2 regions of the Micromonospora sp. M61 genome follow, and region 2 is predicted to be linked to the other one. Evidence: predicted binding sites of a transcription regulator. Region 2 holds the regulator's gene; the other holds the start of a gene.
What was found. The regulator HspR, encoded in region 2, represses chaperone genes until heat shock. The targets are predictions, from matches to a motif close to TTGAGTNNNNNNNACTCAA.

Region 1 (9,514 bases), on a different contig from region 2:
GACGAAGAGGGGGTGATCGTCCACGACGACAAGTCGCATGGTGGAGGCTCCCGGCATGTCTGCGCCGTTCCCCAGCGGGTACCGATCATGCGGGTACGCACCGAACGAGGGGAGTCGGGTGGATGCGCGCACGCCACGGTCTGCAGGGCCTGCTGCGAGGGTTGCGCCGGATCGAGCCAACTCCAGGCGAGATGCGACCACCGGTGGCGGATTCGGAGTTGCTGCTGCGGGTGTTGTGCCACGAGTTCCGTACGCCGATCAGCACCCTGACGTCGCTGACCCGCGCGCTGGCCGACGAGCAGCGAGAGCTCAGCGGCGCCGACCGGCAGGCGATCAGCGAGTTGGCCCGCGACCAGGCCGTCCACCTGCAGAGCCTGCTGCGCGACGCGACCGCCGGCACCGGCGCGCTGGCGCTGGCTCCACAGCCGGAGCCGGCCGTCCCGCTGGCGGGCATCCTGCGCGAGGCCGCCGCGCTGGTGCCGGGCGGTCGACGGCGTGCGCGGGCCACCCGGCGGGCGGGCGCCTGCCCGGTGCCGGCCGGACGGACCCGCCAGGTGCTGGTCAACCTGGTGGAGAACGCGCTGCGGCACGGGCCACCGGACGGGCAGGTGGGGCTGTACGCCACAGTGCGTGGGCCTGGCCTGAGCGTCCTGGTCACCGACGAGGGACGGGTCGACGACGCGTTGCTGTCCGCGTTGCGCCGCCCGGCGCCGGCGGTGGGGATGTCCGGGCTGGGGCTGTGGATCGTGCGGCAGCTCCTCGTGCCGGACGGGGGAGCGCTGCGGGTGCACCGACTGCGACCGCGCGGCGTGGCGCTGGAGGTGCTGCTGCCGACGGTTCACCCGCTGCGCTGACCCCAGCGGGACATGGGTTGGCCCGGTCGGGTCACCGAGGCGGGAACGGCACTCTCTACCAGTTCCCGTCATGAGGGGGTCAGATGTTCAGCCATGTGAAGGACCTGCAGTTCGAAGCCAAGCCGGACGGCCCGGATGCCGCGTTCGCCCGTCGCCTGCAGGAGGTGCTGGGCGGCAAGTGGGGTGAGATGACCGTCGCCAACCAGTACCTCTACCAGGGCTGGAACTGCCGGCTGCCCGGCAAGTACAAGGACCTGCTGCTCGACGTCGGCACCGAGGAGATGGGCCACGTCGAGATGATCGTCACGATGATCACCCGGCTGCTGGACAGCGCACCGCTGTCGTTGACCGAGGGGATCGCGGAGGATCCGGGGGGCGCGGCGACCTTCGCGGGGTCGAACCCGGCGCACTTCATCCACGGTGGCGGTGGCGCGTTGCCCGCCGACTCCAACGGGGTGCCCTGGAACGGCTCGTACATCACCGCCAGCGGCAACCTGCTGGCTGACTTCCAGCTCAACGTCACGGCGGAGGCGCAGGGTCGTCTCCAGGTCGCCCGGTTGTTCAACATGACCGACGACCCGGGCGTCAAGCAGATGCTGCGCTTCCTGTTGGCCCGCGACACGATGCACCAGAACATGTGGCTGGCGGCGATCGAGCAGCTCAAGGAGGACGGCCTGGAGGACATGCCGGTGCCGGAGGCGTTCCCGGACTCCGGCGACCTCAGCGAGGAGTACGGCTACACCTACCTGGGCTTCTCCTCGGGCACCGACTCCTCCGAGGGACGCTGGGCGTCCGGGCCCTCGCCGGATGGCAAGGGCGAGTTCCGGTACGACGACGCCCCGCGGGCGAACGCCCCGGAGCCGGTGCTGCCGCCGGGGGACCCGCGGTTGTACGGCACCAGTCCGGGTGTGGCCGGCTCGGTCGTGAACACGGTCAAGAGCAAGCTCACCTGAGGTGTCCGGTCGGGTCGCCCGCCGGTTTCGGGCGGCCCGACGGACCGGCCGGAAGAGTGGTCTGGGTCACAGAGCGGAACAAGGGGAACGCTTTGTTACTTGAGCCAGACACGCTCAACTCAACGTGATAGCAGGTGTTCGATGGCAACTCTTCCGGTACTTCCCCTGACCGACGCCGTGCTGCTGCCCGGCATGGTCATCCCGGTGACCCTCGACCCGACCACCCAGGCCGCGATCGACGCAGCCCGGGCCACCGGCGACCGCAAGCTGCTGGCCGTGCCGCGCATCGACGGCGAGTACGGCCCGGTCGGCGTGGTCGCCACCATCGAGAAGGTCGGCCGGCTGCCCGAGGGTGAGCCCGCCGCCGTCATCCGTGGCCTGTCCCGGGCCCGGATCGGCTCCGGCGTGCCCGGCCCCGGCGCCGCACTCTGGGTCGAGGCCTCCGAACTCGACGAACCCGCTCCCGCCGGCCGCGCCCGGGAACTCGCCCGCGAGTACCGCGCCCTGGTGACCTCCGTGCTCCAGCAGCGGGGTGCCTGGCAGGTCATCGACGCGGTGGAGCGGATGACCGACCTGTCCGAGCTGGCCGACTCGGCCGGCTACGCGCCCTGGCTGACCCTGGACCAGAAGACCGAACTGCTCACCGCGCCGGACGTGACCGCCCGGCTGGAGCTGCTGGTCGGCTGGGTGAAGGACTACCTGGCCGAGCAGGAGGTCACCGAGCAGATCAACAGTGACGTCCGCGAGGGGCTGGAGAAGTCCCAGCGGGAGTTCCTGTTGCGCCAGCAGCTCGCCGCGATCCGTAAGGAGCTGGGTGAGGACGAGCCGGACGGCTCGGCCGACTACCGCTCCCGGGTCGAGTCCGCCGAGCTGCCGGAGAAGGTCCGCGAGGCGGCCATGCGCGAGGTCGGCAAGCTGGAGCGGGCCAGCGACGCCTCCCCGGAGGCGGGCTGGATCCGCACCTGGCTGGACACCGTGCTCGAAATGCCGTGGGGCACGCGTACCGAGGACAACACCGACCTGGCCGCGGCCCGGGCGGTGCTCGACGCCGACCACGCCGGCCTGGCCGACGTGAAGGACCGCATCCTGGAGTACCTGGCCGTGCGCAACCGTCGTGCCGAGCGCAACCTCGGCGTGGTCGGCGGTCGCGGCTCCGGCGCGGTGCTCGCCCTCGCCGGCCCTCCCGGGGTCGGCAAGACCAGCCTCGGCGAGTCCGTGGCGCGCGCGCTCGGGCGTAACTTCGTCCGGGTGTCGCTCGGTGGCGTCCGCGACGAGGCGGAGATCCGCGGTCACCGGCGCACCTACGTCGGCGCGCTGCCCGGTCGGATCGTCCGCGCGCTGCGCGAGGCCGGCTCGATGAACCCGGTCGTGCTCCTCGACGAGGTGGACAAGCTGGCCGCCGGCTACGCCGGTGACCCGGCCGCCGCCCTGCTGGAGGTGCTCGACCCGGCGCAGAACCACACCTTCCGGGATCACTACCTGGAGGTCGACCTCGACCTGTCCGACGTGCTGTTCCTGGCCACCGCCAACGTGGTGGAGTCCATCCCCGGCCCGCTGCTGGACCGGATGGAACTGGTCATGCTGGACGGCTACACCGAGGACGAGAAGGTCGCCATCGCCCGTGACCACCTGCTGCCCCGGCAGCGGGAGCGGGCCGGGCTGACCGCCGACGAGGTGGAGATCGCCGACGAGGCGTTGGCGCTGATCGCGGGGGAGTACACCCGGGAGGCCGGTGTCCGGCAGCTCGAACGTGGCCTCGCCAAGATCCTGCGCAAGGTGGCGGTGACGCTGGCGACCGACCCGTCGCCGGTACGCGTCGACACCGACAACCTCACCCGTTACCTGGGGCGACCGAAGTTCACCCCGGAGTCGGCCGAGCGCACCGCCGTGCCCGGCGTGGCAACCGGCCTCGCCGTCACCGGCGCCGGTGGGGACGTGCTCTTCATCGAGGCGACCAGCATGGAGGGCGAGCCGGGGCTGACCCTGACCGGCCAGCTCGGCGACGTGATGAAGGAGTCGGCGCACATCGCCCTGTCGTACCTGCGCTCCAACGGGCGCCGGTTCGGCATCGACCCGAACGTCCTCGCCGGACGCCGGATCCACGTCCACTTCCCGGCGGGCGCAGTGCCCAAGGACGGCCCGAGCGCCGGCATCACCATGGTGACGGCCCTGGCCTCGCTGGTCACCGGCCGCCCGGTCCGTCCCGAGTTCGGGATGACCGGCGAGGTGACGCTGTCCGGTCGGGTGCTGCCGATCGGCGGGGTGAAGCAGAAGCTGCTCGCCGCGCACCGGGCCGGCCTCACTGAGGTGATCATCCCGGCGCGCAACGAGCCCGACCTGGACGACCTGCCGACCGAGGTGCGCGAGGCGCTGACCGTGCACACCCTGGCCGACGTGGCCGACGTGCTCGCCCTGGCGTTGCGCCCGGCCGACGTCAAGACGCTGGACGGTCCGGCGCTCTTCGCGGCCTGACGCTCCGAACACAAGGACCCCCGCCGTCTTTGGAGACGGCGGGGGTCCTCTGCGTACGCGGGGAGAGGTCTACTGTCTCGCTTGAATCTTCAACTACCTCTTCTTCGCCGCGAGGCGTCCCCCTGGAGGAACCCCCGTGAACGTGGTGCTCTGGATCATCCAGATCCTGCTCGCCGTCGTCTTCGCCGGCGCCGGCTTCGCCAAGCTGACCCAGCCCAAGGACAAGCTGCGCGAGATGATGCGGTGGGTGGACCCGGTCCCGCCGACCCAGGTCAAGGCGCTCGGTGCCGTCGAGCTGCTGGCCGCCCTCGGGCTGGTGCTGCCCCCACTCACCGGCATCGCCACAGTGCTCACCCCGCTCGCCGCCACCGGGCTGGTCATCGTCATGATCGGCGGCGTCCTCGTGCACCTGCGCGACAGGAAGAAGCAGGACACGGCGGAGCAGCGTCGTACGGAGCTGCAAGGCGCGATCACCTGCGCGGTGCTGCTCGTGCTCGCCGCCGTGGTGGCGTGGGGCCGGTTCGGGCCGTACTCCTTCTGATCCGCAGCGCCGGCGACCGTCGTACCTCGGCGGTCGCCGGCGGCGTGCTCGGGCCGGCGGTCGCCGGCGGCGTGCTCAGCGCTCGTCGCCCCCGCGGTCGCGGCGCACTGTGGCCTTGCGGCCCTTGATCGTGCTCTGGCGCAACCCGGAGATCACCTCGTCGGCCACCCCCTGCGGCACCTCGACCAGCGAGAACCGGTCGGCGATCTCGATCGAGCCGATGTCCCGACCACGGATCCCGGTTTCCCCGGTGATCGCGCCGACCAGGTCCTGCGGGCGCACCCCGGCGCGCCGGCCCAGGCCGACGAAGACCTGGACGGTGTTGCCGCCGCCGGAGCGCGGCCGGCCCCCGCCCCGCCGGTCGCCGCCCCGGCCGCCGGTCTCCGGTCGACCCTCGCGGGGACCGCGTACCGGGACCTGCGGGATCTCCTCCTCGTCGTCGGAGCCCGGCGACGTCACCTCGTGGGCCAGCTTCACGGCGGCGAGGGCGACCTCCATCAGGTCGAACTCGTCGGTCAGCGTCTCCACGATGACCCGGAACGGGTCGAGGTCGTCCTCGAGCAGGCTCTCCCGCAGCGCCGCCTGGGTCAGCTCCAACCGGCGGGTCCGCATGTCGGCCACTGTGGGGATCTTGTCGATGGTGATCCGCTGGCCGGTCACCCGCTCGATGGTCTTGAGCATCCGGTGCTCACGCGGCTCGGCGAGGGTGATCGCCACGCCCTCGCGGCCGGCCCGACCCACCCGGCCGATCCGGTGCACGTACGACTCCGGGGCGGACGGCACGTCGTAGTTGACGACGTGGGAGAGCTGCTCGATGTCCAGCCCACGGGCCGCCACGTCGGTGGCCACCAGCAGGTCGGCGGTGCCCGCCCGCAGTCGGCCCATCACCCGGTCGCGCTGCTCCTGGCTCATGCCGCCGTGCAGCGCCTCGGAGCGGTAGCCCCGGCCGTTCATCGTCTCGGTCAGCCGGTCGACCTCTTCCCGGCTGCGGCAGAACACGATCGCCGCGGTGGGCGACTCCACGTCCAGCACCCGGCCCAACGCGGCCGGCTTGTGGGCGCGGGTCACGATGTATGCGCTCTGCCGCACCCGCGGCGCCTCGCCCGCGACCGTCGGCTCCCGACCGATCTCGATCCGGACCGGCTCGCGCAGGTGCTGCCGGGCCATCCCGTCGATGCGCGACGGCATGGTGGCCGAGAAGAGCACAGTCTGACGCTCGGCCGGAGCGTGCTCCAGGATCGCCTCGATGTCCTCGGCGAAGCCCATGTCGAGCATCTCGTCGGCCTCGTCGAGCACCACCGTGGCGAGCCCGCCCAGGCGCAACGTGCCCCGGGCGATGTGGTCGAGGGCCCGCCCGGGGGTGGCCACCACCACGTCGACACCGCTGTCCAGTGCCCGCAGCTGCCGCCCGATCGGCTGCCCACCGTAGATCGGCAGCACCCGGGCGCCCAGGTCCTTGCCGTAGCGGTGGAACGCCTCGGAGACCTGCACCGCCAGCTCACGGGTGGGCACCAACACCAGCGCCACCGGGTCACCGCCCTGGCGGTGCGCCGTCATGAGGTTCAGCAGCGGGAGCGCGAACGCCGCCGTCTTGCCGGTGCCGGTGGCCGCCTGGCCCAGCAGGTCCCGACCCTCCAGCAGTGGTGGGATCGCCTCCCGCTGGATCGGGGTCGGCTCTTCGTAGCCGAGGGCGGACAGCGCGCCCAGCAGCTCGGGACGCAGCCCGAGCTCGGTGAAGGCGTACACCTCTTCGGCGCCGGCGGGGGCGGCGTCAATCGGTGCGTCGATCGGTGCGTCGTGCTGTGCAGGTGCGGAACTCATGTGCCAAGCCTTTCATTACGCCGTCCAAGCCGCTGCGCCGACCGCCACAAGAGCGCGATCAGCGCCCCGGGACACCCCCACAGGATCGGCGCAGCAACGCTGAAACTGCTGCCTCCGCGACGCCTGAGGCAGCAGTTTCACCGTTGTTGCGCCGATCCTGCCCGTTCGGCCCGGCGGCCAGAGCCGTCAGACAGCGCCGGTCAGGATCGCCAGGATCATGGTGCCCGCCAGTGTCGTGTCGAACACGCCGCACCACTCGGCGTACCCGCGCGGCACCACCCGGCCGGTGCGGTGGTGGGCCAGGTCCCACCCGGCGTGCGCCAGCCAACCGAGCGCCACCAGCCACGCGGCCGTCTGACCCCCGACCGCGACCGCGACCAGCGTCAGCGCGACCCAGACGACCAGGCCGACCAGTTGGGTGGCGAGCACGCCCGGCCCGCGCAGGGTGCGTCGGACCACGCCGATCAGCAGGTACCCACCGGGCAGCACCAGCATCGTCCACGGGGTGAGCACCCTCGGCTCGACCCACATGTCCACCGTCATCAGCAGCGCCAGCCCGGTCGGCCAGCGGTGGGCCAGCGCCACCATGGTCGGGTGCCGGCGTACCGACACCGGCGTCTCGTGCCGATGGCGCACCGCCACCAGCACCATCGCCGGCACCATCAGCAGGTGACCGCCGAGCATCAGGGCGTCGCCATCGAGCCGGCCGGCCCAGAACGGTACGAGCACCAACAGGAACGGCACGTACATCGCCGCGGCCATCTCCACGACCCCACGCCAGTGGTGCGCCCGGTAGCGCATCCACACCGTCATCCCGACCGTCATGTTCGTGGCCATCACCAGCGCGGCGACGTCCGGCCGGTCCAGCGTCCCGGTGATCCCGAGCGGGGCGCCGGCCGCGTCCCACAGGGGCCCGAGCAGCAGCATCCCGACGACCATCGCCAGCGCCATCTCGGCGAGATGCCACCACAGCCGCCGCGTGCCGGTGCCGGGCGCTGCCGGCATCGGCGCAGGCGACGGTACGACCATGCTGTCCGCGTACACCCGTGTGTTTTCCATGCCGTTGACACTGCCGGTGTCCCGGCGCGGTGGGCAGGCTCGTCCGTCACCGGAATCCCGTGCGGATCGCACGGTCCAACCGTGACATCTCGCACGGGTGGACCGGGCGCCGGGCGGTCCTAGGATCGGTGCGTGGCGAGCGAGGCGGTGACCCCCCGGGCGGACCGCCGGCTGCACCGGGCCCGGCGGGCGACGCTGCTGTCGCTGGCCACCGGCGTGTGGGCGACTGTCCTGCTGCCCACGGCCGGCCTGACGCGGGAGCCGTCCCCCGGCCGCGTCGCGCTCGGCGCGGTCGGGATCCTCCTCTTCGCGACCACCCAGACCGCTGTGCTGTACGCGGCGGTCACCCCCTGGCTCGCGCAACGGTGGCGACGTCGCGCCCAGCTCGGCCTGGTCGTCGTGGCGGCGCTGACCGTGCCGTTGGTGGCCCCGGTCGCGGCCGGGACCTGGCCGACCTGGGCGTGGATCGGGGCCTCCCTGGTCGGGATGGCCCCCTTGCTGGTCCGCCTCCCGGGCGCGCTGGCGGTCACCGCCGGCGCGCTGCTCGTGTCGGCGGCGGTGGCCTGGTGGACCGGCGGGTCCGTGGGGCGGTCCCTGGCCGTGACCGGGGGCATCGGGGCGGGCGTGGCAGCGGTCAACTGGTTCCAGGTCTGGTTCTGGGACCTGCTGGTGGAGGCTCGGCAGGGTCAGGCCGCCCAGGCCCGGCTGGCCGCCGCCGAGGAACGGCTGCGCTTCGCCCGTGACGTGCACGACCTGCTGGGGCACAGCCTCACCGTGATCGCGCTGAAGGCCGAACTCGCCGCGCGGCTCGCACCGGTCGACCCGGAGCGGGCCGGGCGGGAGGCCGCCGAGGTGCAACGGTTGGCCGCGTCCGCGCTCGCCGAGGTCCGCGAGAGCGTGCACGGCTACCGGGCCGTCGACCTCGGCGAGCAACTGACCGCGGTGGCAGACGTGCTGCGCTCCTGCGGGGTGCGCTGCACGGTGCCACCACACGTCGACCTGCCTCAGCCGGCCGCCACCGAACTGGCGGCGGTGCTGCGCGAGGCGGGCACCAACGTGCTGCGGCACAGCCGGGCCGAGTGGTGCCGGATCCACATCGACCGGGACGAGAACGGGGCCAGGATGACCATCGCCAACGACGGGGCCGACGACAGCGGCCCGGACGAGCACAGCCACGGCCTGCGCGGCCTGGCCGACCGGCTGGCCGCGGTCGGGGGAGAGCTGCGGGTCCGCCGGGAGGACAGGGTGTTCACCCTGGAGGCGACAGTGCCGGTGCCGTCGTGATCCGTGTCCTGCTCGCCGACGACGAGGATCTGATCCGGGTCGCGGTCGCCGCGCTGCTCGGCCTCGAACCGGACATCGACGTGGTGGCCCAGGCCGCCGACGGACCCACGGCGGTCACCGCGACGCTCGCGCACCACCCGGACGTGGCGGTGGTGGACCTGGAGATGCCCGGCCTGGACGGCATCGCGGTGGCCTCCGAGCTGGCTCGCGTCCGTCCTGAGTGCGCGGTGGTCGTGCTGACCGGGCACGGCCGCCCGGGGCACCTGCGTCAGGCACTGACCGCCGGGGCGCGCGGTTTCGTGCCCAAGGGCTCGCCCGGTGGCGCGCTCGCCGACGTGATCCGCCGGGTGCACGCCGGCGGACGGTACGTCGACCCGTCGCTCGCCGCCGACGCGTTGACCCTGCCGGCGTGCCCGCTGACGCCGCGGGAGCTGGAGACGCTACGGCTGGCGGAGGTCGGCGCGCCGGTCGCGGTGATCGCCCGCCGGGTGCACCTGTCCACCGGCACCGTCCGCAACCACCTCTCCGCC
Region 2 (22,208 bases):
TGGCGCTCTACTGGTTCACCGGCACGGCCGCGTCGGCGATCCGGTTCTACTGGGAGGACGCGCACGCCGAGGAGTCACCGACCGGGCCGACCACCGCGCCGACCGCGCTGGCGATGTTCCCCGGCGACTTCCAGTCCATCCGCCGCTTCGCCGATCGGGACCACGCGAACATCGTCCGGTGGACCGCGTACGACAACGACGTCGACGGCCGCGGTGACGTCGGCGGTCACTACGCCGCCCACCAGGCCACCGAGGTTCTGGTCGCCGACATCCGCGAGTTCTTCGCCAGCCTCCGCTGACCACGACGAACCCGGTGCCCGCGCCCGCTCCACCGGGGGCGGGCACCGCCACGTCCCGCCCCGCCCTCGGCCCTGCTGGACGTGTCGGGGCTGGTCGGAGGGCCGAGGGCTTCCAAGATCTGCGTTCTGTTCACGAAGCGGTAGCCTTGGTGGGTGCGAGTACGTGTCGAGCAGACCGCCTTACCCGGGATCGGGGTACGCCACGATCTGGTGACGGAGTCAGGACGCCGTTTGGGCGTCGTCTCCCACCGCAATGGCCGCCGTGATCTCGTTCTCTACGACCCCGACGATCCCGATGCCTGCCAGTCGGACATTCCGCTGACCGACGACGAGGCTGAGGCCCTGGCCGACATCCTCGGCGCGTCGCTGATGCTCGGTCAACTCTCCGGGCTCCGCGAGCAGGCCGCCGGTCTGCTCACCGAGCAGATCGCCATCACGGCCGGGTCGCCGTACGTCAACCGGAAGCTCGGCGACACCAAGGCGCGTACCCGCACGAGCGCCTCCATCGTGGCGGTGCTTCGCGAAGGCGAAGTCATCGTCTCGCCACTTCCCTCCTTCCGCTTCGCGGCCGGCGACGTGGTGGTCGTTGTCGGGACCCGACGGGGTCTCGACGGCGTGTCCGCCATCCTCGCCGACAGTGACCCGGACGGCTGAGGCGGATGCACGATTCCACCACTCTGCTCGTCGAAGTCGGCGCGCTGCTGCTGCTGCTTGGCGTCCTCGGTCGGCTCAGCCGCCGGGTAGGCCTGTCCCCCATCCCTCTCTACCTGTTCGCCGGGCTGGCGTTCGGGCACGGCGGGCTGCTTCCGCTCGCCGCCAGCGAGGAGTTCTTCGCGGTCGGCGCCGAGATCGGCGTCATCCTGCTGCTGGTGATGCTCGGCCTGGAATATTCGGCCAACGAGCTGGTCGGCAACCTCCGATCGGCGGCCCCGGCCGGGCTGATAGACGGCGTCTTCAACGCGCTGCCCGGCGCGGCGTTCGCCCTGCTGCTCGGCTGGGACTGGGTGGCCGCCCTGGTGCTCGGCGGCATCACCTGGGTCTCCTCCTCCGGCGTGATCGCCAAGGTCCTCGCCGACCTGGGACGACTCGGTAACCGGGAAACCCCGGTGATCCTCTCGGTCCTGGTGATCGAGGACCTGGCGATGGCGCTCTACCTGCCGCTGGTCACCGCCGTACTGGCGGGCACCGGTCTGCTCGGCGGTGGCATCGCACTCGCCGTCGCGGTGGGCACGGTGCTGCTGGTGCTGGTGGTCGCCATCCGGTACGGCCACCTCATCTCGTCCGCCCTGTCCGCGAAGGACCCGGAGGCGCTGCTGCTCGGCGTACTCGGTCTGACCCTGCTGATCGCCGGGCTCGCGGCGAAGCTGCAGGTGTCGGCGGCGGTCGGCGCGTTCCTCGTCGGCATCGCGCTCTCCGGCCCGGTGGCGCACCACGCGACCGAGTTGCTCTCCCCCCTGCGGGACCTGTTCGCCGCTGTGTTCTTCGTCTTCTTCGGCCTGGTCACCGACCCACGGGACATCCCGCCGGTGCTGTTGCCGGCGCTCGCGTTGGCCGTGGTCACCATGGCGACGAAGACGCTCACCGGCTACCTCGCGGCGCGTCGGGTGGGCATCGCGGAACCCGGCCGATGGCGGGCCGGCCTCGCACTCGTACCCCGAGGTGAGTTCTCCATCGTCATCGCCGGGCTCGCGGTGGCCGCCGGGAGCGTCGAGCCGCAGTTGGCGGCGCTGGCCGCGACGTACGTCCTGATCACCGTGGTGACCGGGCCGATCCTCGCCCGGCTGCCGGACTTCCCGTGGTTCAAGCGGTGGCTGCGCACCCGCGCGGCGGCCCAGCGGGCGGCACCGGTCCCGATCCACGACTGACCGCGCAGCCCCGACCCCAACGGTTGCTGAATTGCTCCCCACGGGGACTACCGCAGCACTCGACGGCAGGTTACCGTTTCGCCCCAGCAGCCAGGGTCCGCAGGCAGCGCAGCCAAACGCGGGCGAGAGCGGAAGGTTGGCCGGTGAGCGTGCAGGAATCGACGTTCCACGGCTTCGCCAACCCCGTCGACCCGAGTCCGGCGGAGTTGCGAGCTTGGGCGTACCAGCCTGATTCTGTGCCGTTGGCTTCGATGCCGCCCGACTGGGACCTGCTGGTCTCCGGCGATCGACTGGTGTTGACGCTCTTCGAGCTGGCGATGGACCCGTCCTGCCCGGCGCGGCGGTTCGCGTTGCACTGCCTCTACATCTACGCGGCCGACGGCATCCGGACGAACTTCCGCGCCCACCCGAAGCGTCGCTTCCGCAAGCTCGTCGAACAGGCCGAGCGTGAGGGCGACGAGCTGATGAAGATCTGGGCGCACAACGGCCGGGTGCTGCTGGCCCGACCGGATCTCTTCGTCTACCGGGACTGGTGCGAGGGCGGCCTGGTCCGCGAGAACCGCCGCCTCGGCTGAGGTAGCGTCCCGGCCCGCACTCAGCGACAGCGAACGGGCCGGGACCCCCCGTGGGTCCCGGCCCGCACGTCGGTCACCGGTCAGTCCTGCTGCCGTTCCGTCTCGGCTCGGCCCTTCTCGCCGCCGTGGTCGTCCCGGCCGGCGAACCGACCTCCGACGACCCGGTCCCGGTAGGTTCCCTCGGTCACCTTGTCGAACTTCTTGCGGACGGTCTCGGCCAGTTCTTCCAACCGGTCTTCCGCCTGCTGGGCGACCTTCTTCGCCGGCTCCGCCATCGCTCCCCCTCGCCATGCCGGTAGGTCCGTATTAAGCCGATTGGACCGTATCGACAGGCTAACCGAAGCGGCCCGGACCGCGCCGGGAAATCCGGTACGGTCCGGGCCGAAAGACAGCGCCGGGTGAGCGGTTGGTCAGCGATCGGGCATGCGGCGGGGTCGCCAGACGACCAGAGCAGTGGACGTGCGGTTGGTCGGCACCAGGTCCCGACCCGGGAAGCGGGCCAGCGACTCCAGCTCGGCCACCCGGCGGTACGCGGCGTCCAGCTCCGCCTCCAGCCGGGCCACCCGCTGCTGCGCCTGCTCCAGCAGCCGCTCCAGCCCGATGATCCGCTTGACGCCGGCCAGGTTGATCCCGTCGTCCTGACTGAGCCGCTGGACCTCGCGCAGCAGCACCACGTCGCGCACGCTGTACCGACGTCCGCCACCAGCGGCCCGGCCGGGCTGCACCAGCCCCAGCCGGTCGTACTGGCGCAGGGTCTGTGGGTGCATCCCCGCCATCCGGGCCGCAACCGAGATCATCAGAACCTTGGCCTCGTAGGCAGGGTCACCCGAACCGAGGAACTCGCCCGACATGCCGCTCACCTCCGCGTCCACTCCATCGGACTAACTGACCCGACGCACCCGAGCGTCGAGATGTTCCCGGGCCGCCGGCGGGCTCTGCTCGGCGAACGCCTCCAGTGCTGTGCGCGCCTCGTCCGACAGTCGGGCCGGGACCACCACGTCCAACGTGACCAGCAGGTCACCGGCCTGCCCGTCGCGGCGGACCACACCCTTGCCGCGGGCCCGCAGCACCCGTCCGCTCGGCGTCCCCGGCGGAACCCGCAGGGTCACCGCGCCGTCGAGCGTGGGCACCCGCAGGTCCGTGCCGAGCACGGCCTCCGCGAAGGTGACCGGCACGGACAGCGTCAGGTCGTCGCCGGTACGCCCGAACAGCTCGTCCGGCCGAACCTTGACCTGCACGAAGAGGTCACCAGCGGGGCCGCCGCGCTCGCCTGCCTCACCGCGCCCGGCGAGCCGGATGCGCTGACCGTCGGCCACCCCGGCCGGGAACCGCACGTTCATGGTGCGGGTCTTGGTGACCCCGCCGCTGCCGTGGCACTCCGGGCACTTCTCCTCGACCACGGTGCCGACGCCCTGGCAGTTGCGGCACGGCTCGGAGAAGCTGAACGCACCCTGGTCGCGGGTGGTCACCCCAGCGCCGTGGCAGACCGTGCAGGTACGCGGCTGGGTGCCGGGCTTGGCCCCGTTGCCGTGGCAGGTCTCGCAGACTCCGGGGGCGCGCAGCGTCAGGGGCAGCGTCACCCCGCGTACGGCGTCACCGAAGTCCAGTGCCACCTCGGTCTCGACGTCCCGACCACGGGCCGGACCGCGCGGTGCGGCCTGCCCACCGGCCTGGCCACCGGTGAAGATCGAACTGAACAGGTCCTGGAAGCCCGCTCCGCCGAAGCGACGGTCGCCGCCTCCACCGCCGCCGAACATGTCGGAGACGTCGAACGGCATGCCGCCCGGCTGGCCTCCGCCCCGGGCGCTGCGCCGGAACGCCCCCGAGCCGAACAGCGAGCGCATCTCGTCGTACTCGCGACGGCGACCCGTGTCCGACAGGACGTTGTAGGCCTCGGACGCGGCCTTGAACCGCTCCTCGGCCTTCGGGTCGCCCGGGTTGTGGTCCGGGTGCGACTCCCGGGCCACCTTGCGGTACGCCTTCTTGATGTCATCCGCGGAGGCGGCCTTGTCCACGCCGAGCACGGCGTAGAAGTCCTTCTCGATCCAGTCCTTCGAACTCACCGGTCCACCCCCTCTCGACCCTCGCGGCCCGGTCACTGTCTCGCACTATTCCGGATCCGCGACCGCGACCAGCGCGGGGCGCAGCAGCCGCTCACCGAGCTGGTAGCCGCGCCGCATGACCTGGACGCAGGTCGGCTCGCTGACGTCGGCCGAGGTCTGGTGCGCGACCGCCTCGTGCCGGGTCGGGTCGAACGGGTCGCCCTGCTCGCCGAAGGCGTTCAGGCCGAACTTGCCCAACGCGGTGGTGAGCTGTTCCGCCACCGTGCCGAACGGCCCGACCAGGTCGCCGTGTTCCCGGGCCCGGTCCAGGTCGTCCAGGATCGGCAACAGCGCGGCCAGAACCGAGCCGGTCGCCTGCTCCTGCACCAGGCTGCGGTCCCGGTCGACCCGCTTGCGGTAGTTGGCGTACTCCGCCGACACCCGCTGCAGATCCCTGGTGCGCTCGTCCAGCTCGGCCCGGAGCGCCTCCAGCTCGGCGCCGAGCGAGGTGCCCGTGCCGCCGCCGTCGACCGGCTGCGCCGGGGCGTCCACCACCGCCGGGCCGGATGGTTCCGGACCGTCGGTGGCGTTGACCTCGACCTCGATCTCGTCGACCACCACTTCGGCGTCCTCGACCAGGCCCTCGGCCGGTACGCCGGTCTCGGCGTCGGCCGCGGTGCCCTCAGGCTCCGACGTGTCGATGAGCTTGCGGTTGTTGCGGATGACGACCCGCTCCTTGTCGCCGGTGGTCGGCTCCGTGGGCGCGGAGCCACCCGGCGTCGACCCGGTGTCGGCCGGGTCGGCGGCTCGTGGCTTCTGCGTCATGCGGCTACCTCATCCCCTTCGCCGTGGATACGCGTCCGAGGCCGGTGGTCACTTCTTGCCGTCCTCGTCCACGATCTCCGCGTCGACCACGTCGTCGGCCCCACCGGCCTGCGCACCGGTCGTGCCGGTCGCACCGGTCGCGCCGGCCGCACCCGGGCCAGGCTCGGCGCCCGGCTGCTGGCCCTGCTCGGCCTGCTGCGAGTAGAGCAACGAACCGGCCTGCTGGGAGACCTGCGCGAGCCGCTCGTGCGCGGACTTGATCTTCTCGATGTCCTGGCCACCGAGGGCGCCACGCAGTTCGCCGAGCGCCTCGTTGAGCTGCTCCCGGTTTTCGGTGGGCAGCTTGTCGCCGCTCTCGGCAAGGAACTTCTCGGTCTGCCACTGGAGCGCCTCGGCCACGTTGCGGGTCTCGGCGTCGTCGCGACGGCGCTTGTCCTCCTCCGCGTGCTCCTCGGCGTCCCGGCGCATCCGCTCGATGTCGTCCTTCGGCAGCGAGGAGCCGCCGGTGATCGTCATCTTCTGTTCCTTGCCGGTGCCCAGGTCCTTGGCGTGCACGTTGACGATGCCGTTGGCGTCGATGTCGAAGGCGACCTCGATCTGCGGCACGCCGCGCGGCGCCGGCGGGAGGCCGGTCAGCTCGAAGGTGCCGAGCTTCTTGTTGTAGGCCGCGATCTCACGCTCACCCTGGAAGACCTGGATCAGCACCGACGGCTGGTTGTCGTCCGCCGTGGTGAAGACCTCGGAGCGCTTGGTCGGGATGGTGGTGTTGCGCTCGATCAGCTTGGTGAAGATGCCGCCCTTGGTCTCGATGCCCAGGCTCAGCGGGGTCACGTCGAGCAGCAGGACGTCCTTGACCTCACCCTTGAGCACACCGGCCTGGAGGGCGGCGCCGACGGCGACGACCTCGTCCGGGTTGACGCCCTTGTTGGGGTCGCGACCGGTGAGCTGCTTGACCAGGTCGGTCACGGCGGGCATCCGGGTCGAACCGCCGACCAGGATGACGTGCTCGACGTCGGAGATCTTGATCCCGGCGTCCTTCACGGCCTGCTCGAACGGGCCCTTGCAACGATCCAGCAGGTCCTGCGTCATCCGCTGGAACTCGGCGCGGCTCAGCGTCACGTCGAGGTGCAGCGGGCCGGCCGCGCCGGCGGTGATGTACGGCAGGTTGATGTTCGTGGTGGTGGCGGCGGACAGCTCGATCTTGGCCTTCTCGGCAGCCTCACGGAGGCGCTGGAGGGCCATCTTGTCCTGACCGAGGTCGATGCCGTGCTCACCACGGAACGTCTTGACCAGGTGGTCGATGATCCGCTGGTCCCAGTCGTCGCCACCGAGCTGGTTGTCACCGCTGGTCGACTTGACCTCCACGACACCCTCGGCCAGCTCCAGCAGCGACACGTCGAACGTGCCGCCGCCGAGGTCGAAGACCAGGACGGTCTGCTCCTTGGAACCCTTGTCCAGCCCGTACGCCAGGGCGGCCGCGGTCGGCTCGTTGACGATCCGCAGCACGTTGAAGCCGGCGATCTCACCGGCCTCCTTGGTGGCCTGGCGCTGGCTGTCGTTGAAGTAGGCCGGAACGGTGATCACCGCGTCGGTGATCTGCTCGCCCAGGTACGCCTCGGCGTCCCGCTTGAGCTTCATCAGCGTCCGGGCCGAGATCTCCTGCGGGGTGTACTTCTTGCCGTCGATGTCGACGGACCAGTTCGTGCCGACCTCGCGCTTGACCGACCGGATCGTCCGATCCGGGTTGGTCACTGCCTGACGCTTGGCGACCTCGCCGACGAGCACCTCGCCGTTGCGGGCGAACGCGACGATCGACGGAGTCGTCCGCGACCCCTCAGCGTTGGCGATGACGGTGGGCTCACCGCCCTCGAGAACGCTGACGCAGGAGTTCGTCGTGCCGAGGTCGATACCGACCGCACGTGCCATGTTCGCTTCCTCGCTTCGTAAGGTTGTGCAGGTGACGGGCACTGCCCGCGGCTGCCTGGCGAGCACCGCCCGCAGCGGGCCCCACCACAAGTTGAGTGAACTTGACTCAATAGTGCCACGCGTTGGCGAATCGTCAAGTTGAGTTGAGTCAACCCGACGCAACCCACCCGTTATTACCGTCCGGTTGTCTTCTCTTGCATCGGTCGGGCACGCTTTAGCGGTGACGACGCACGGCGATTCCGCCACCCGTTCCGGCGCGCCCGCCGTCGCATCCCGCACCGGCCCGCCGGACGCCGCGGAGGAGCCGCCCGCCACCACCGGGGACGACAGCCTCCCCGGCGCACTGTCGGGCCTCCGGGAGGCGATCGGTGCGACCCGGTATCCCCTCGCGCTGCCCACCGCCGGGTCCGCCCGGCACAACGCCACCGCCCTCACCGACCAGCTCGACGACTATCTGCTGCCCCGGCTCGCCCGGCTGGACGCCCCACTGCTCGTGGTGGTCGGCGGTTCCACCGGCGCGGGCAAGTCGACCCTGGTCAACAGCCTGGTCAAGGCCCGTGTCAGCGCCGCCGGCGTGCTCCGACCGACCACCCGCTCGCCGGTGCTGGTCTGCAACCCGTCCGACGCGGCCTGGTTCCGGCAGGGGGACCTGCTGCCCGGGCTGACCCGCACCACCGAGCCGAGCGAAGATCCGCGCGCCCTGCACCTCGTCACCGCGCCGGCCCTGCCCGCCGGGCTGGCCTTCCTCGACGCGCCCGACATCGACTCGGTGGTCGACGCCAACCGGGCGCTCGCCACCCAACTGCTCGCCGCCGCCGATCTCTGGCTCTTCGTCACCACCGCCGCGCGGTACGCCGACGCGGTGCCCTGGGAGCTGCTGCGCAGCGCCCGGTCGCGAGGCGCGGTGATCGCCATGGTGCTGGACCGGGTGCCCGCCGAGGCCACCGAGGAGATCGCCGCGCACCTGAGCGAGATGCTCGCCGAACAGGACCTCGGCCGGGCGCCGCTGTTCGTGCTGCCGGAGACCTGGGTCGACGGGCAGGGGTTGCTGCCCGAGGGGGTCACCGCATCGCTGGCCGACTGGTTCGCCCGGCTGGCCGGCGACGCGGACGCCCGGGCGGCGGTGGTCCGTCAGACGCTGGACGGGGCGCTGGCCGCCCTGCACCCCGCCGTCGAGGAGCTGGCCGACGCCGCCGACGAGCAGCTCGCCGCCGCCGACGGGCTGGACGAACGGGTCCGGGCCGCATACCGGGGTGCCGAGCGCACCGTCGAGCAGGGGCTCCAGGACGGTCGGTTGCTCCGGGGCGAGGTGCTCGCCCGCTGGCAGGAGTTCGTCGGCACCGGCGAGCTGTTCCGCACCCTGGAGGCACGGATCGGCCGCCTGCGGGACCGGGTGGTGGCCGCCGTCACCGGCCGGCCGGCGCCCTCCGTCGAACTCCGCAACGCCATCGAGTCGCAGCTGGTGACGCTGTTGCGCGGGGTGGCCTCGGAGGCCGCCGAATCCGCGTACACCGGCTGGAAGGCACACCCTGCGGGCGCCGACCTGCTCGAACCGGCGCTCGCCCACCCGAGCGCCGACCTGCCCGAACGCGCCGAACGGATGGTCCGGGACTGGCAGCGCGGGGTGCTGGAGCTGGTCCGGGTCGAGGGCGGGGACAAGCGGTTCGTGGCCCGCACCGCCGCGTACGCCGTCAACGCCACCGGGCTGGCCGTGATGATCGCCGTGTTCGCCTCCACCGCGTTCATCCCGACCGGGCTGGAGCTGGCCACCGGGGCCGGCACCACCGTCGCCGCGCAGGCCGTACTCCAGGCGATCTTCGGCGACCAGGCGGTGCGTACCCTCGCCGCCAAGGCCCGCACCGACCTGCTGAAGCGGGTGCGGACGCTGCTCGACGCGGAGGCCGACCGGTTCCTGAGCCGCACCGCGGACGCCCGCCCCGCCGCGGACGCCGGCGACGGCCTGCGCCGGGCCGCGGGCCGGGTCGAGCTGGCCCGGCACCGCAGCGGCCTGTCCGCCGCCGGCAACACTCAGCCGGCCGCCGACGAGGAGGGTTTCCGGTGACGAACATCACCGGCCGGGTACGCGAGGCGTTCCGCGGAGACCAGCGGGTCGACGCCGACGCGCTGATCGCCCGACTGGACGCGGTACGCCGGTTCCTGACCGCTGTCGACGGCCTGCTGCCGGACGCGGAGCTGGTGCCCGCGCACACCCTGGTCGAGCGGGCCGGCACCCGACTCGCGCTCTCCCGGGACCACACAGTGGTCGCCCTGGCCGGCGCCACGGGCAGCGGCAAGTCCAGCCTCTTCAACGCGCTGGCCCAGCTGGAGCTGTCGCCGGTCGGGGTCCGTCGGCCGACCACCGGCGTCACCCACGCCTGCGTGTGGGGCCCACTGGAGGGCGCCAACCGGCTGCTCGACTGGATCGGCGTGCTGCCCCGACACCGTTTCGTCCGGGAGAGCGCCCTGGACGCGGACGACGAGACGGCGCTGCACGGGCTGATCCTGCTCGACCTGCCCGACTTCGACTCGGTCCAGCGGTCCCACCGGCTCGAGGTGGACCGACTGCTCGGCCTGGTCGACCAGGTGGTCTGGGTGGTCGACCCACAGAAGTACGCCGACCGGGTCATCCACGACAGCTACCTGCGCGAGTTCCACCGGCACCGCGACGTCACACTGGTCGTGCTCAACCAGGCCGACCGGCTGCCCCCGGCGGAGGTGCCCCGGGTCCTGGACGACCTGCGCCGATTGCTCGACACGGACGGGCTGACCGGTGTGCCCCTGCTGTCCACCACCGCCATCGACCCGGCCGGAATGGTCGGGCTGCGCGGTGCCCTGGAGCGGACCGTCGCCGAGCGGCAGGCCGCGCTGCGCCGGCTCGCCGGTGACGTCGACACGGTCGTCGCCGGGCTGGACGAGCTGGTCGGCTCGGCCAGACCGGCCGGTGGGCCGGACGACTCGACAGTCGACGGCTTGAACCGGGCGCTGGCCGGAGCTGCCGGCGTGCCCGCGGTGACCGAGGCGGTGCAGCAGGCGTACCGGCACCGGGCCGTCGCGGCCACCGGCTGGCCCCTGGTCCGAGGCTGGCGCCGGTTGCGACCCGACCCGCTGCGCCGGCTGCACCTGCCCGGCCCGGCCGACGCGGGGGCCGACGCGGCGGAAAGCCTGGTCGCGGCCACCTCCGTGCCGGATCCGACGGCCGCCCAACGCTCCGCCCTGGGTCTGGCGATCCGCGCGGTGGCCGACCGGGCCGCCGCCGACCTGCCCGCCGCCTGGCCCGGCGCGGTCACCGCCGCCGCCCGGTCCCGCCTCGGCGACCTGCCGGACGCGCTGGACCGCACGATCGCCGGCACCGACCTCGGCCTCGGCCGTCGACCGCTGTGGTGGCGGGTCGTCGGCGGTTTGCAGTGGCTGGTCACCCTGGCCGCCGTGGTCGGTCTGGGCTGGCTGGTGCTCGGCTACGCGCTGCGGGCACTCGGCCTGCCCGCGCTGGACAACCCGATGGTCGGGCAGGTGCCACTGCCGACCCTGCTGCTGCTCGGCGGTCTGCTGGCCGGGCTGCTGCTGGCGGCGCTGACCCGACCCGTGGTGCGCTGGGCCGCGCGGCGTGCCCGGGCCCGCGCCGAGCAACGCCTGACCGCGAAGGTGGCCCGGGTGGGCGAGGAGTACGTGCTCACACCCGTGCGGGTCGTGCTCGGCTCGTACGCGCAGGCACGCGACGCGCTGAGGGACGCCGCCCGCCGCTGACGCTCCGCACGGCTCGCTACCGCTCTGTGTACGCCCCGAGCGGCGTAGGGTCGGAGCATGGCCACGCCTCAGACCCCCTACGACGCGGTGCTGCACGCCGCACGCGACGTGACCAAGCTGGAGTCCGCCCTCGACGCCGAGATGCTCGGCAGCGCGCTGCTGGGCAGTGTCTACGCGATCGCGGAGACCGACCGCGACACCGCCGTACGGGAGTTCGTCACCGGGTTTCTCGCCGCCACCGCCCGTCGCCGGGTCGCGGCCGCGACCACCATCCGGCAGGTCTTCGCCACGCTCGTCCCGGACGCCGAGGGCACCGATCGGGTGCGTCCGGGCAGCCAGGCACCCACCTGGGCCGGTCAGCTCGGTCGGGTGCACCTCACCGGCACGTGGGCGTACGGCGACGTCTACGGCGACCAGACGTCCTACCTCGCCACCTTCGCCTACGACGACGCGTCCGGCGGCTCGGAGCACGCGCTGGTGGCCCTGGTGGACCACAACATCGGGATCACCAAGGACATCTTCGTCGGCGGGCCGGCGGAACGGATCCTGGACCAGGTCCGCCAGATGTGCGCGGACGACGAGCTGACCTGGTTCCGCACCGAGAATCCGGCCCAGCTCCGTGGCGAGGTGGCCCGCCATCTCGCGGTGACCGACGAGCTGAGCGAGTTGCCCGGCGAGGGTTCCCTCGCCACCGACCGGGCGCTGGTCGGCGCCCGGCTGGCGCTGCTGCCCACCGCGGCCGACCCGACCGGCCCGGCGGAGGTCGAGCCACTCTCCGCCGCCGAGCGCACCGACCTGGTCCGGCGGTTCCTCGCCGCGCCGGAGGCCACCCGCTTCGGGCTGGATTCCGTCGACGGCCCGGAGCTGGCCTCGCTGCACTTCTGCCTGAGCCTGCTGCTGGACCACTCGGCGACCTTCCCGGACGCCGACCCGATGCGCTGGAGCCCGGCGGTGTCCGGGCTCTTCCTGCTTGACTGGGTGCACCGCCGTGCCGTGCTGGACATGGACGACGCCGCGATGCTGCCCCGGGTGCTGCGTGCCTGGGCGCGGTACGCGTCCCGGCAGCGCGGTCTGCCCGAGGCGGCGACCACGCGCACCGACGAGGCGATCGAGGAGATGGTGCCGGAGTTCGCGCGCCTTTACTCCACGGGTGAACGACGCAGCGCCGCCACCGCCGCGGTGGCACAGCTGATGGCCGACGGCGTGGACCCGGACGACCCGGCCGCCCTGGACGCCTGGATCGAGGCGAACCGGCACCGCCTGGCCGACGACGGGGCCTGACGACACCCGAGGCCGGGCGGCATAACGCCGCCCGCCTCGGCCCGACCCAACGCCTCGGCCCGACCCAACGGCTCGGCCCAGCGGCTCGGTCGGCCCAGCGCGCGCGAGACCGGCCGGCGTCTGCGGCGGGTCTCAGCGCAGTGGGCCGAAGACCGCCGCGGCGATCAGCGCGCCGAGCACACCACCGGCGAGCACCTGCGGCACCGTGTGGTCCCTCAGTCGCACCCTGGACCAGCCCACCAACGCCAGCAGCGGGGCGGCGACGAGCACGCGCGTTCCGAACGTCAGGGCCAGGATGACCAGGGTGCCGGCGGACACCGCCGAGTGGATCGACATCTTCCACCAGTGGCTGACCGACACGGCGACCACGAGGCCGACGAGCCCGGCCACCGCCAGCGCCAGCAACGGACGGGGCGCACCGAGCACGGCGAGCAGGGCGAGCCCTCCCGCGACCGAACCCAGGCCGACCAGCAGTGGCACCCGGCGCTGCTCCCGACGGCCGATGTGGTGGTCGGTGAGCCGGCCACGGCGTACGCCGCCGACGATGTAGGCGAACGGGATGCCGGTGACGAAGATCGTGGCGAGCAGACCCCAGACGAGGCCCTGACCCGGACGGCGCGCGCTGTGCCAGCTCACCGTGATGATCAGCAACGACACGAGCACGGCCGGTGCGGTCACCTCGGTGACCAGCCGGGCGATCCGCCGCCCCGGACCGGGTCGGCTGGTGACCGGGCGGAGTTCGGTACCGCCGCCCACGCCACCCCCTCCGGTATGCGCCTACCGCCGAACACCGCCGGCACCGGATGGGCCGCCCCTGTTCGTCACCGTACCGCCGGGGACACCGTCGGGTGCGGCGGTCCGGCCAGCGATGCCAGGCCGGCCGCGAACGTCGGGAGATCGGTCGGAGACGACGGGACCGACGGGCTGGGCCGGCTGGTCGGCACGGCGGGGGTGGCGGGCGGCGCGGGCCTGGTGGCCGGCACGGACCGGGTGCTGGTCGGCGCGGGCCTGGTGGCGGGCACCGACCGGGTGCAGGTCGGGACGGCGGTGGCGGTCGAGGCGTCCGTCGGCGTGGCGGTTGGCTCCAGCGTGGAGGTCGGAGTCAGCGTGGGCGTCGGGTCGAGCGTCGGCGACGGATCCAGCGTGGGCGACGGATCCAGCGTCGACGTCGGGGTCGGAGTCGGGCTGGGGGTCGGAGTCGGATCGGGGCCCGGCGAGTCGGTCGGGTCCGGGTCGGTCGGACCGGGGTCGGTCGGCGAACCGGTCGGCGACGACGGGGGGACGGCCGGTGAGGTGCCCCGGGGCGGCTTCGGCGCCACCGGCGGGTGCGGCGCCCGCGGGGCGGGCCCCGGGTCGGTCACTGTGGGCCCCGACCCAGGCCCTTCCCGGGTACGCCGGGGAGCGGCGGGCAGCCAGCCGCTGGTGGGGCCGACGCTGGGTGAGCCGGGCGGTGGGACTGACGGCTGGCTGGTCATCGGCAGCGGAATCAGCACCGGCCCGACCGACGGGGTCGGGATGAACGGGATGCTGCTGTCCGGCAGCGCGGTGCTGCCCGGGGTGGCCGAGCCGGCGCTGATCGCGGCGAGGATCGGCATCGACGCGGTGCCGGCCAGCAGCGCGACGGTGAGCAGGTAACCCCGGGTGGGGCCACCCGCGCCGGGAGCACGGTGCACGCCGACCACCCTGCGGTAACCGCCCGCGGACCGGTGCCGGCCGAGGGCTGGTGTGCCGGGACCATCACCTGGCTCGTGCACCGCACACCCCTTGTCGTCGGCCGTCGGAGGACATGGATGGACGCCGCCGGCGCTGAAGCCGGCAAATAACTCGATAGGCGCGATCCTGCGGTAATCAGCCTTACGTAGTCACGCTCCGTCGTCCAACCTCCACCGCGTGTCGACACGCGGTGCTGACCGAACGGTGACGAATCATCGCCGGATCGCCCTCGAAACGCAGGCCAGCATGATGGCGACAAACGATGGCAAAGCGTGGGCGGTCGGAATGCGGGGCAGGCGTACTGTGGGCGCGCTCACCTGCTCTGCGAATATGGAGCACGACGGCAACGCAGCCGTGACCTCCGCGCACCCTCGCGGCAGGCGCGGTTGAGCGCCGGCACTCCCGATCCGGGTTCGGCCAGAACCCGGATCACGCCGTGCGGCAACCCCCACCGGGGCTAGGCGCGGCCGCCAGGAACCGGCCCGGCAGCAGCCGGGCAGGCGCACGAGTTGCGCGGCCGGGTGACCCCCCGGTGCCGACGCAGACACGACAGGGAGAGACCGATGGCAAAGGGCGACCCCGGGGGCACCACCCGCAGCAGGCGGCCTGCACCCCGCTCCAAGAAGGGCGCGGCCGGTAATCCGGAGCTGGTGCAGCTGCTCACCCCCGACGGCGAGCGCATCGACAGCGCCACCGGGCCGGACGGCACCGTGTACCGCGTGGACTTCACCGACGAGGAATACCGCGGGCTCTACCGCGATCTGGTGATGGTCCGCAAGCTGGATGCCGAGGCGACCGCCCTCCAGCGCCAGGGCGAGCTGGGCCTCTGGGCCAGCCTGCTCGGCCAGGAGGCCGCTCAGGTCGGCTCCGGGCGGGCGCTGCGATCGCAGGACATGGCTTTCCCGACCTACCGGGAGCACGGCGTCCTCTACTGCCGGGGCATCGACCCGATCATGCCGCTGGGCCTGTTCCGCGGTGTCGACCAGGGCGGCTGGGACCCGAACGAGTTCAAGTTCAACATGTACACGATCGTCATCGGTGCGCAGACCCTGCACGCCACCGGCTACGCCATGGGCATCACCATGGACGGCAAGATCGGCAACGACGACGGCGAGGCCGCGATCGCCTACTTCGGCGACGGGGCCACCAGCCAGGGCGACGTGAACGAGGCGTTCGTCTGGGCCAGTGTCTTCAACGCGCCGCTGGTCTTCTTCTGCCAGAACAACCAGTACGCGATCTCCGAGCCGCTGGAGCGCCAGACCCGGGTCCCGCTCTACCAGCGGGCCGCCGGCTTCGGCTTCCCCGGCGTACGGGTGGACGGCAACGACGTCCTGGCCTCGTACGCGGTGACCCGCACGGCGCTGGACAACGCCCGGCACGGGCAGGGCCCGAGCCTGATCGAGGCGTACACCTACCGGATGGGCGCGCACACCACCTCCGACGACCCGACCCGCTACCGGATCGCCAGCGAGGTCGAGTCGTGGCAGGCCAAGGACCCGATCACCCGGGTCAAGGCCTTCCTGGAGAAGCAGCAGATCGCCGACGCGACCTTCTTCGCCGAGGTCGACGAGCAGGCCCGCCGCGAGTCGGTGCACCTGCGCGAGCGGGTGCTCAACATGCCCAACCCGGAGCCGGTGACGATGTTCGACCACGTCTACCCCAACGGCTCTCCGCTGCTCGACGAGCAGCGCGCGAAGTTCAACCGCTACATGGAGTCCTTCGAAGGGAGCGCCCACTGATGGCCACGGAGACGCTCACCCTCGGCAAGGCCCTCAACACCGGCCTGCGCCGCGCCCTGGAGACCGACCCCAAGGTCATCATCATGGGCGAGGACGTCGGCAAGCTCGGCGGTGTCTTCCGGATCACCGACGGGCTCCAGAAGGACTTCGGCGACCAACGGGTCATCGACACCCCGCTGGCCGAGTCCGGCATCATCGGCACGGCGGTCGGTCTGGCCATCCGCGGCTACCGGCCGGTCTGCGAGATCCAGTTCGACGGTTTCGTCTACCCCGCGTACGACCAGATCGTGTCGCAGGTGGCGAAGATGCACTACCGCTCGGGCGGCAAGCTCAGCATCCCCATGGTGATCCGGATCCCGTTCGGCGGTGGCATCGGCGCCGTCGAGCACCACTCCGAGTCGCCGGAGGCGTACTTCGCGCACACCGCCGGTCTGAAGGTCGTGACCTGCTCCAACCCGCAGGACGCGTACGTGATGATCCAGCAGGCCATCGCCTCGGATGACCCGATCGTCTTCCTGGAGCCCAAGCGGCGCTACTGGGAGAAGGGTCAGGTCGACCTGAACGCGCCGCTGTCCGAGGCGTACCCCCTGCACTCGGCCCGGGTCGTGCGGCCCGGCACCGACGTCACGGTGCTGGCCTACGGGCCGATGGTGCGGACCTGCCTGGAGGCGGCGACCGCCGCCGCGGAGGACGGCCGGGAGCTGGAGGTCATCGACCTGCGCTCGCTCTCCCCGCTGGACCTGGGCGCCGCGTACGAGTCGGTGAAGCGCACCGGCCGCGCGGTCGTGGTGCACGAGGCACCGTCCAACATCGGTCTCGGCGCCGAGTTGGCCGCCCGGATCACCGAGGAGTGCTTCTACTCCCTGGAGTCGCCAGTGCTGCGGGTGACCGGCTTCGACACCCCCTACCCGGCCTCCCGGGTGGAAGAGGAATACCTGCCCGACCTCGACCGGGTGCTCGACGCCGTCGACCGCACCTTCGGCTGGTGATCGACATGTCCCGGATCAAGACGTTCAACCTGCCCGACCTGGGCGAAGGGCTGACCGAGGGCGAGATCCTTGCCTGGCTGGTCAAGGTCGGCGACACCATCGAGCTGAACCAGCCGATCGTCGAGGTCGAGACCGCCAAGGCGGCGGTGGAGATCCCGGCGAAGTGGGCCGGGCAGGTGCAGGCGATCCACCACCCGGAGGGCACCACCGTCGAGGTCGGTACGCCGATCATCGCGATCGACACCGATCCGGGTGCCGGCCCGTTGGAGGCGCCGTCGACCACGGCCACGCCCAGCAGCGACCTGCCCACCCCGTCGGCGGCCTCGCTGGCGGCGGTGGAGGTGGCGCCTGCCGAGGGCATGATCGAGCCCGGCCTGATCGGCGGGGCGGCCCCGGGTGGACGGACGGCGGTGCTGGTCGGTTACGGCCCGCGTACGACGGCCGCGAAGCGTCGCCCGCGCAAGGGTGGTGTCCCGGCGCAGGCCGCTGCGGCCCCCGCTCCGGCGGCACCGGCTCCGCAGCCGGTGGTCGCGCCAGTGGCGGCTCCGGCTCGTAACGGGCAGGCCGCGACGGCGACCGGCGGGCTGGTCCTGGCCAAGCCTCCGGTGCGCAAGCTCGCCAAGGACCTCGGGGTCGACCTCGGCACGGTGACCGGGTCGGGCCCGTTGGGTTCGATCACCCGGGAGGACGTGCAGCAGGCGGCGAGCGGTGCCGTGGCCGAGCCGATCGCGACCCCGTCGGTGACGACGAGCGCCGCGAGCTTCGGCACGGACCGCGAGCAGCGCATCCCGGTCAAGGGGGTTCGCAAGCTCACCGCCGAGAACATGTCCCGCTCGGCGTTCACCGCCCCGCACGTGACGGAGTTCCTGACCGTCGACGTGACCCGGGCGATGAAGGCTCTGGACCGACTGCGCGGTCGACGGGAGTGGCGCGACGTACGGGTCTCGCCGCTGCTGCTGGTGGCGAAGGCCGTGCTGCTGGCGGTGAAGCGTCACCCGATGGTCAACTCGACCTGGGCCGGCGACGAGATCGTGGTCAAGGACTACGTCAACCTCGGTATCGCGGCGGCCACCGAGCGTGGCCTGATCGTGCCGAACGTCAAGGACGCCGGCCGGCTCTCGCTGCGGGAGTTGGCGGACGCACTGAACGGCCTGGTGCAGACGGCCAAGTCCGGCCGTACCTCGCCAGCGGACATGTCCGGTGGCACCTTGACCATCACCAACGTCGGGGTGTTCGGAGTGGACACCGGCACGCCGATCCTGCCGCCGGGCGAGTCCGCGATCCTGGCCTTCGGTGCCGTGCGGGAGATGCCCTGGGTGCACAAGGGCAAGGTCAAGGCGCGTCAGGTCACCACGCTGGGGCTGAGCTTCGACCACCGGATCATCGACGGTGAGCTGGGTTCGAAGTTCCTGCGCGACATCGGCGACTTCCTCACCGATCCGGAGGCGGCGCTGCTCGCCTGGACCTGATCGTTCGCGACGCCAGCCACGGCCGGTGTGCCACGGGTTAACGCCCGGCACACCGGCCGTGTCGTTTGGGCGACGGAAACGTCAGCCAGATCGACTGTTGACCTTTGATTGTTAGGCAGGTGTCTCAGCTCACCTAATAATCGATGGAAGTTGGCCGGGTTCTGCGGTTAAATAGACGCATCAGGGGCTGACAACCGAATAGCTAGGGGGACCCACCAATGAGCATGATCGAGCGAATCCGCAACCACCGCGACGCGACCCGCCGCGCCCGTGCCATCGAGCACGCGCTGCGCTCGGCGAACTCGCCGGCGGTTCGCGAGGAAATCCTCGTCATCGCCCAGCGTCACATGAGCTGACGCTCCTCGACATTCCTACCTCCTCCAGATCGATGGCCCACCCGGTCCGCCGGGTGGGCCATCGGCGTCTCCGGCCATCGGCCACCGGGATTCCGCCCTGCCGCAGCGCCCGGTACGGTGGGCTTCGGTCGCCGCCCGCCGACCCGGCAGGGGCCGAGCTGACAGAAGCTGCTCGACACCGACCGGCCACGCAAAGTGACGACCGGTGCTCCTTGGACGGGCCGTGCCACCACCCGATACCGTGCGGGGAGCCGGCACAGCGGTACGCCGGTGACGCCGGCAGCCATGCCGAGGAGACCGATCGGCACCGGCGAGCCGACATGTGATGGAGGAGGCGCACCCATGACGTCCGAGGGCCCGCACCGCCCCGGCCAAGAGCCGGACGAGGTGTCACCGGGCGCCGGCGGACCGGCGCCGTACGGCGACCGCCCGGCGCAGCCGGACAACAGCCACAACGCCGCCGGCCCCGACCTGGGCTGGGCGCCCCCGCCGCCGACGCGGCCCAACCCGTCGACGCCAGCATGGGCGACCCAGTCCGAGCAGCCACCGGCCCCCGCCTGGGGTGCCGCCGCTGCCCCGCAGCCCAGCGACCCGGCGCAGCCTGCCTGGGCGGCCGGCGGCACGAGCGAGCCGCCGCAGCAGCAGCCCGGCACCTGGCCCGGCAACGACGGCACACCGGCCCCCGCGCAGCCTGCCCCCTGGGCGGCGCAGCAGCAGGGCTGGACGCCGGCCGAGCAGAGCGCACCCGCACCAAACTGGACTCCGAACGCCGCTGAGCAGCCCGAGTGGGTGCAGGCCCAGCCGGCCGCGCGAGGTGCCGCGCAGGTGCCTCCGGCCACCACTGCCTGGCCTGCCCAGGAAGACCCGGCCCGAGCCGGAGGCTGGGGTGGGGCGCAGCAGCCCAACCCGCCCGCCGGTGACTGGCACGGCGCCGAGTCGCAGCAGCCCGAGATGCCGCAGGCCGGTGGTTGGTCCGGCGGCGCTCAGCAGGACGACGCGCCCGGCAACGGCGGTTGGCCCGCCAGCAACGCCGCCGCGCGCGACGACCAGCCGGTGTGGACGCCGGCTGAGCAGTCGCCGCCGGCCTGGGGCCAACCTGCCGAACCGAACGAGCAGCCCGCCCCCGAGTGGGGACAGGCCGCCCAGCCCGGCGCCGCCCGTGGCGCGGCCCAGGTGCCGGCACCGGCGGCGAACTGGCCCAGCCAGGACGACCCGGCCCACTCCGGTGGGTGGGCCGCACAGCAGCAGGCACAACCCGCAGCCTGGAATGACGGCGGCGACGCGCGGCAGGACCAGGCCGAGCAGCCGGCTGCCTGGGGCGGGGCCGAGAGCCGTCCGCAGCAGCCCGACTGGGTGCTCGCACCTCAGGACCAGCCGGCCGAACGGCCGGAGCCGGCAGTGTGGAATCCGCCGGAGCAGAGTGGCCTGCCCGCGCGTGCCAGCGTCAGTGTGCCCAGCAACGACGGCGTGCCCGGCTGGGCCGCCAACCAGGACAACGCCGCACAGGCCAACCCCGGCGTGCCGGCGGTCGAGCCGTGGGCACCCGGTGAGGTGTGGGGACGCGCCGAAGCGGAGGCTTCCGCCCAGTCCCGCGGTGGCTGGGAGGCGGACCGGGGCGACGAGGCACCTGCCTACCAGCCCGGGCCCGCGCCGGGCATCTCGCCCGCGAACGCCGTGCCGCTGCCCCCACAGGAGCAGCGTGTGCCGGGCGCCAGCCTGGCCGCCGCCCCGCCGGCCGACTACGCGCCGCCCCAGGCCCAGTTCGCCCCGATCCCCGAGCAGCCCGCGTACGCCGAGCGGGAGGCCCCGGACGCCGCCGCGCAGTACGAGGCGGAGCCCGGCTGGGGCCGCGCCGGCGACGCTCCCGCGAGCGGCGGCGCCATGGTGCCTGCCCCGCGTACCTCTCCGGAGTCCGGAGCGGGCCGCGCGGTCGTGCCGGCGTCGGAGGCCGACTCGGCGGACGGCGCGGCGGCCCGCGCCACTGCGAGCGCTTCGGTGCCGCTGGCCAGCCGGGTGATGCCACCGACCGACCAGGCCATCCGGCCCACCGGCACGGCGACACCACAACCCCGGGTGTACGGCCGCCCGGCTCGACCCGAGCCGGAGAACGAGCCGGAGCCGGAGGCGTTCCAGGGCGACCCGGGAGCCGACCGGCAGGCCGCACCGGAGTGGCAGAACGACTCCCACCGCCAGGCCGCACCGGAGTGGCAGAACGACGCCCAGCGCCAGGCCGCACCCGAGTGGCCAAACGAGTCGCAGCGCCAGGCCGGTCCCGGTTGGGGCGGCGAGTCGGCTGCCGATCCCCGCTTCGACGACCGGCAGCCCGCACCGAACACGTTCGGTGAGGCCCCGTCGGCGCCGCCGGCGTTCCCGCCCGGTGTGCCGTCCTTCGTCGACACGCCCGGCAACAACCGGCCGATGAACGGCACCCGGCCGCACGCCGGTGCCGAACGACCGGCCGACCAGTTCGGCGGCCCCGGGTCACCTGCCTCCGGCGCCGCCGCGGTGAACGGGGCGTCGGCCTTCGGCGGGTCGAACTTCGGTGGGCCAGGGTCCGGCGGGTCGGGCTTCGGTGCCGGGCCGGCAACCGAGCCGGTGCCGGGCGGAAACTTCCCGCCGTCGTTCCCGCCCGCGCAGCAGCCCACGTCGTCCTGGGGCCAGGAGGTCGGCCAGTCGGACCAGGGCCGGTTCGACGCGTTCAAGCCGGACGCCGACGAGCCGAAGGCGGAGCCGCCCACGCCGAAGGTCCGCAACGGTCGGGTGCTGGCCGCAGTGCTGATCGCGGCGGTGTTGATCCTGGCGGTGCCGCTCGGCCTGCTGATGCTGCTCGGCAAGTTCGGCGGCGACGACGGTCCGTCGTTCGACCCGGCGGTCGGCACCTGCGTGAAGCAGTCCGGTCAGGGTGGCGCCACGGCGGCGGACTGCGGCGAGGCGGACGCTTTCACGATCGTCTCGAAGGTGGACGCCAAGGAAAAGTGCACCGACACGACGCAGCCGCACGTGGTGCTGCCGGGTGACGGCACCAACCGGGTGCTCTGCCTCAAACCGGCCACGAAGTAGCTCGACCGGCGGCGGGGTTCACGGGCGACCGTGACCCCGCCGTCGTCGTACCCCACCACCTGGGCCTTTCCTGCCTCGTCCCGTTGATCGTTGGCAGCTGAGCAACTCGACACGCCGAGCACCGCACTGCTGAGCTGCCACCACTGCTGAGCTGCCACTACTGCTGAACTGCCACCGATCGAAATGTTGACTGTCGTCCGGGTCACGACGACCGATACGGAGAAGCCTCGCCGTGGCAGGCTGACAGGCATGGGAACGACTGCACGAGTACGGGCTCCAGAGCTGCACGGCCGGGGTTGGCTGAACACCGGTGGACGCGACCTCA

Region 1: lon (endopeptidase La) is a predicted target of HspR. The motif match lies at 1,907-1,925, and genes of this name have one in related genera.

What each region holds. Positions count from the first base shown of each region.
Region 1 is NZ_JAGPYA010000104.1:1,185-10,698, forward strand. Features, by position in the region: gene KBX34_RS31985 (response regulator transcription factor) at 1-39, opposite strand, end outside; gene KBX34_RS31990 (sensor histidine kinase KdpD) at 123-854, shown strand; gene KBX34_RS31995 (manganese catalase family protein) at 938-1,807, shown strand; gene lon (endopeptidase La) at 1,949-4,279, shown strand; gene KBX34_RS32005 (DoxX family protein) at 4,416-4,820, shown strand; gene KBX34_RS32010 (DEAD/DEAH box helicase) at 4,896-6,641, opposite strand; gene KBX34_RS32015 (hypothetical protein) at 6,828-7,700, opposite strand; gene KBX34_RS32020 (histidine kinase) at 7,833-8,984, shown strand; gene KBX34_RS32025 (DNA-binding response regulator) at 8,981-9,514, shown strand, end outside.
Region 2 is NZ_JAGPYA010000014.1:83,131-105,338, forward strand. Features, by position in the region: gene KBX34_RS10800 (epoxide hydrolase family protein) at 1-299, shown strand, start outside; gene KBX34_RS10805 (cation:proton antiporter regulatory subunit) at 453-953, shown strand; gene KBX34_RS10810 (cation:proton antiporter) at 959-2,164, shown strand; gene KBX34_RS10815 (hypothetical protein) at 2,308-2,739, shown strand; gene KBX34_RS10820 (hypothetical protein) at 2,820-3,014, opposite strand; gene KBX34_RS10825 (heat shock protein transcriptional repressor HspR) at 3,150-3,590, opposite strand; gene dnaJ (molecular chaperone DnaJ) at 3,621-4,802, opposite strand; gene grpE (nucleotide exchange factor GrpE) at 4,848-5,606, opposite strand; gene dnaK (molecular chaperone DnaK) at 5,655-7,532, opposite strand; gene KBX34_RS10845 (GTPase domain-containing protein) at 7,753-9,594, shown strand; gene KBX34_RS10850 (GTPase) at 9,591-11,276, shown strand; gene KBX34_RS10855 (hypothetical protein) at 11,334-12,557, shown strand; gene KBX34_RS10860 (phosphatase PAP2 family protein) at 12,690-13,313, opposite strand; gene KBX34_RS10865 (hypothetical protein) at 13,379-14,230, opposite strand; gene pdhA (pyruvate dehydrogenase (acetyl-transferring) E1 component subunit alpha) at 14,834-16,009, shown strand; gene KBX34_RS10875 (alpha-ketoacid dehydrogenase subunit beta) at 16,009-16,998, shown strand; gene KBX34_RS10880 (dihydrolipoamide acetyltransferase family protein) at 17,004-18,467, shown strand; gene KBX34_RS10885 (hypothetical protein) at 18,686-18,823, shown strand; gene KBX34_RS10890 (hypothetical protein) at 19,166-21,883, shown strand; gene KBX34_RS10895 (NHL domain-containing thioredoxin family protein) at 22,133-22,208, shown strand, end outside.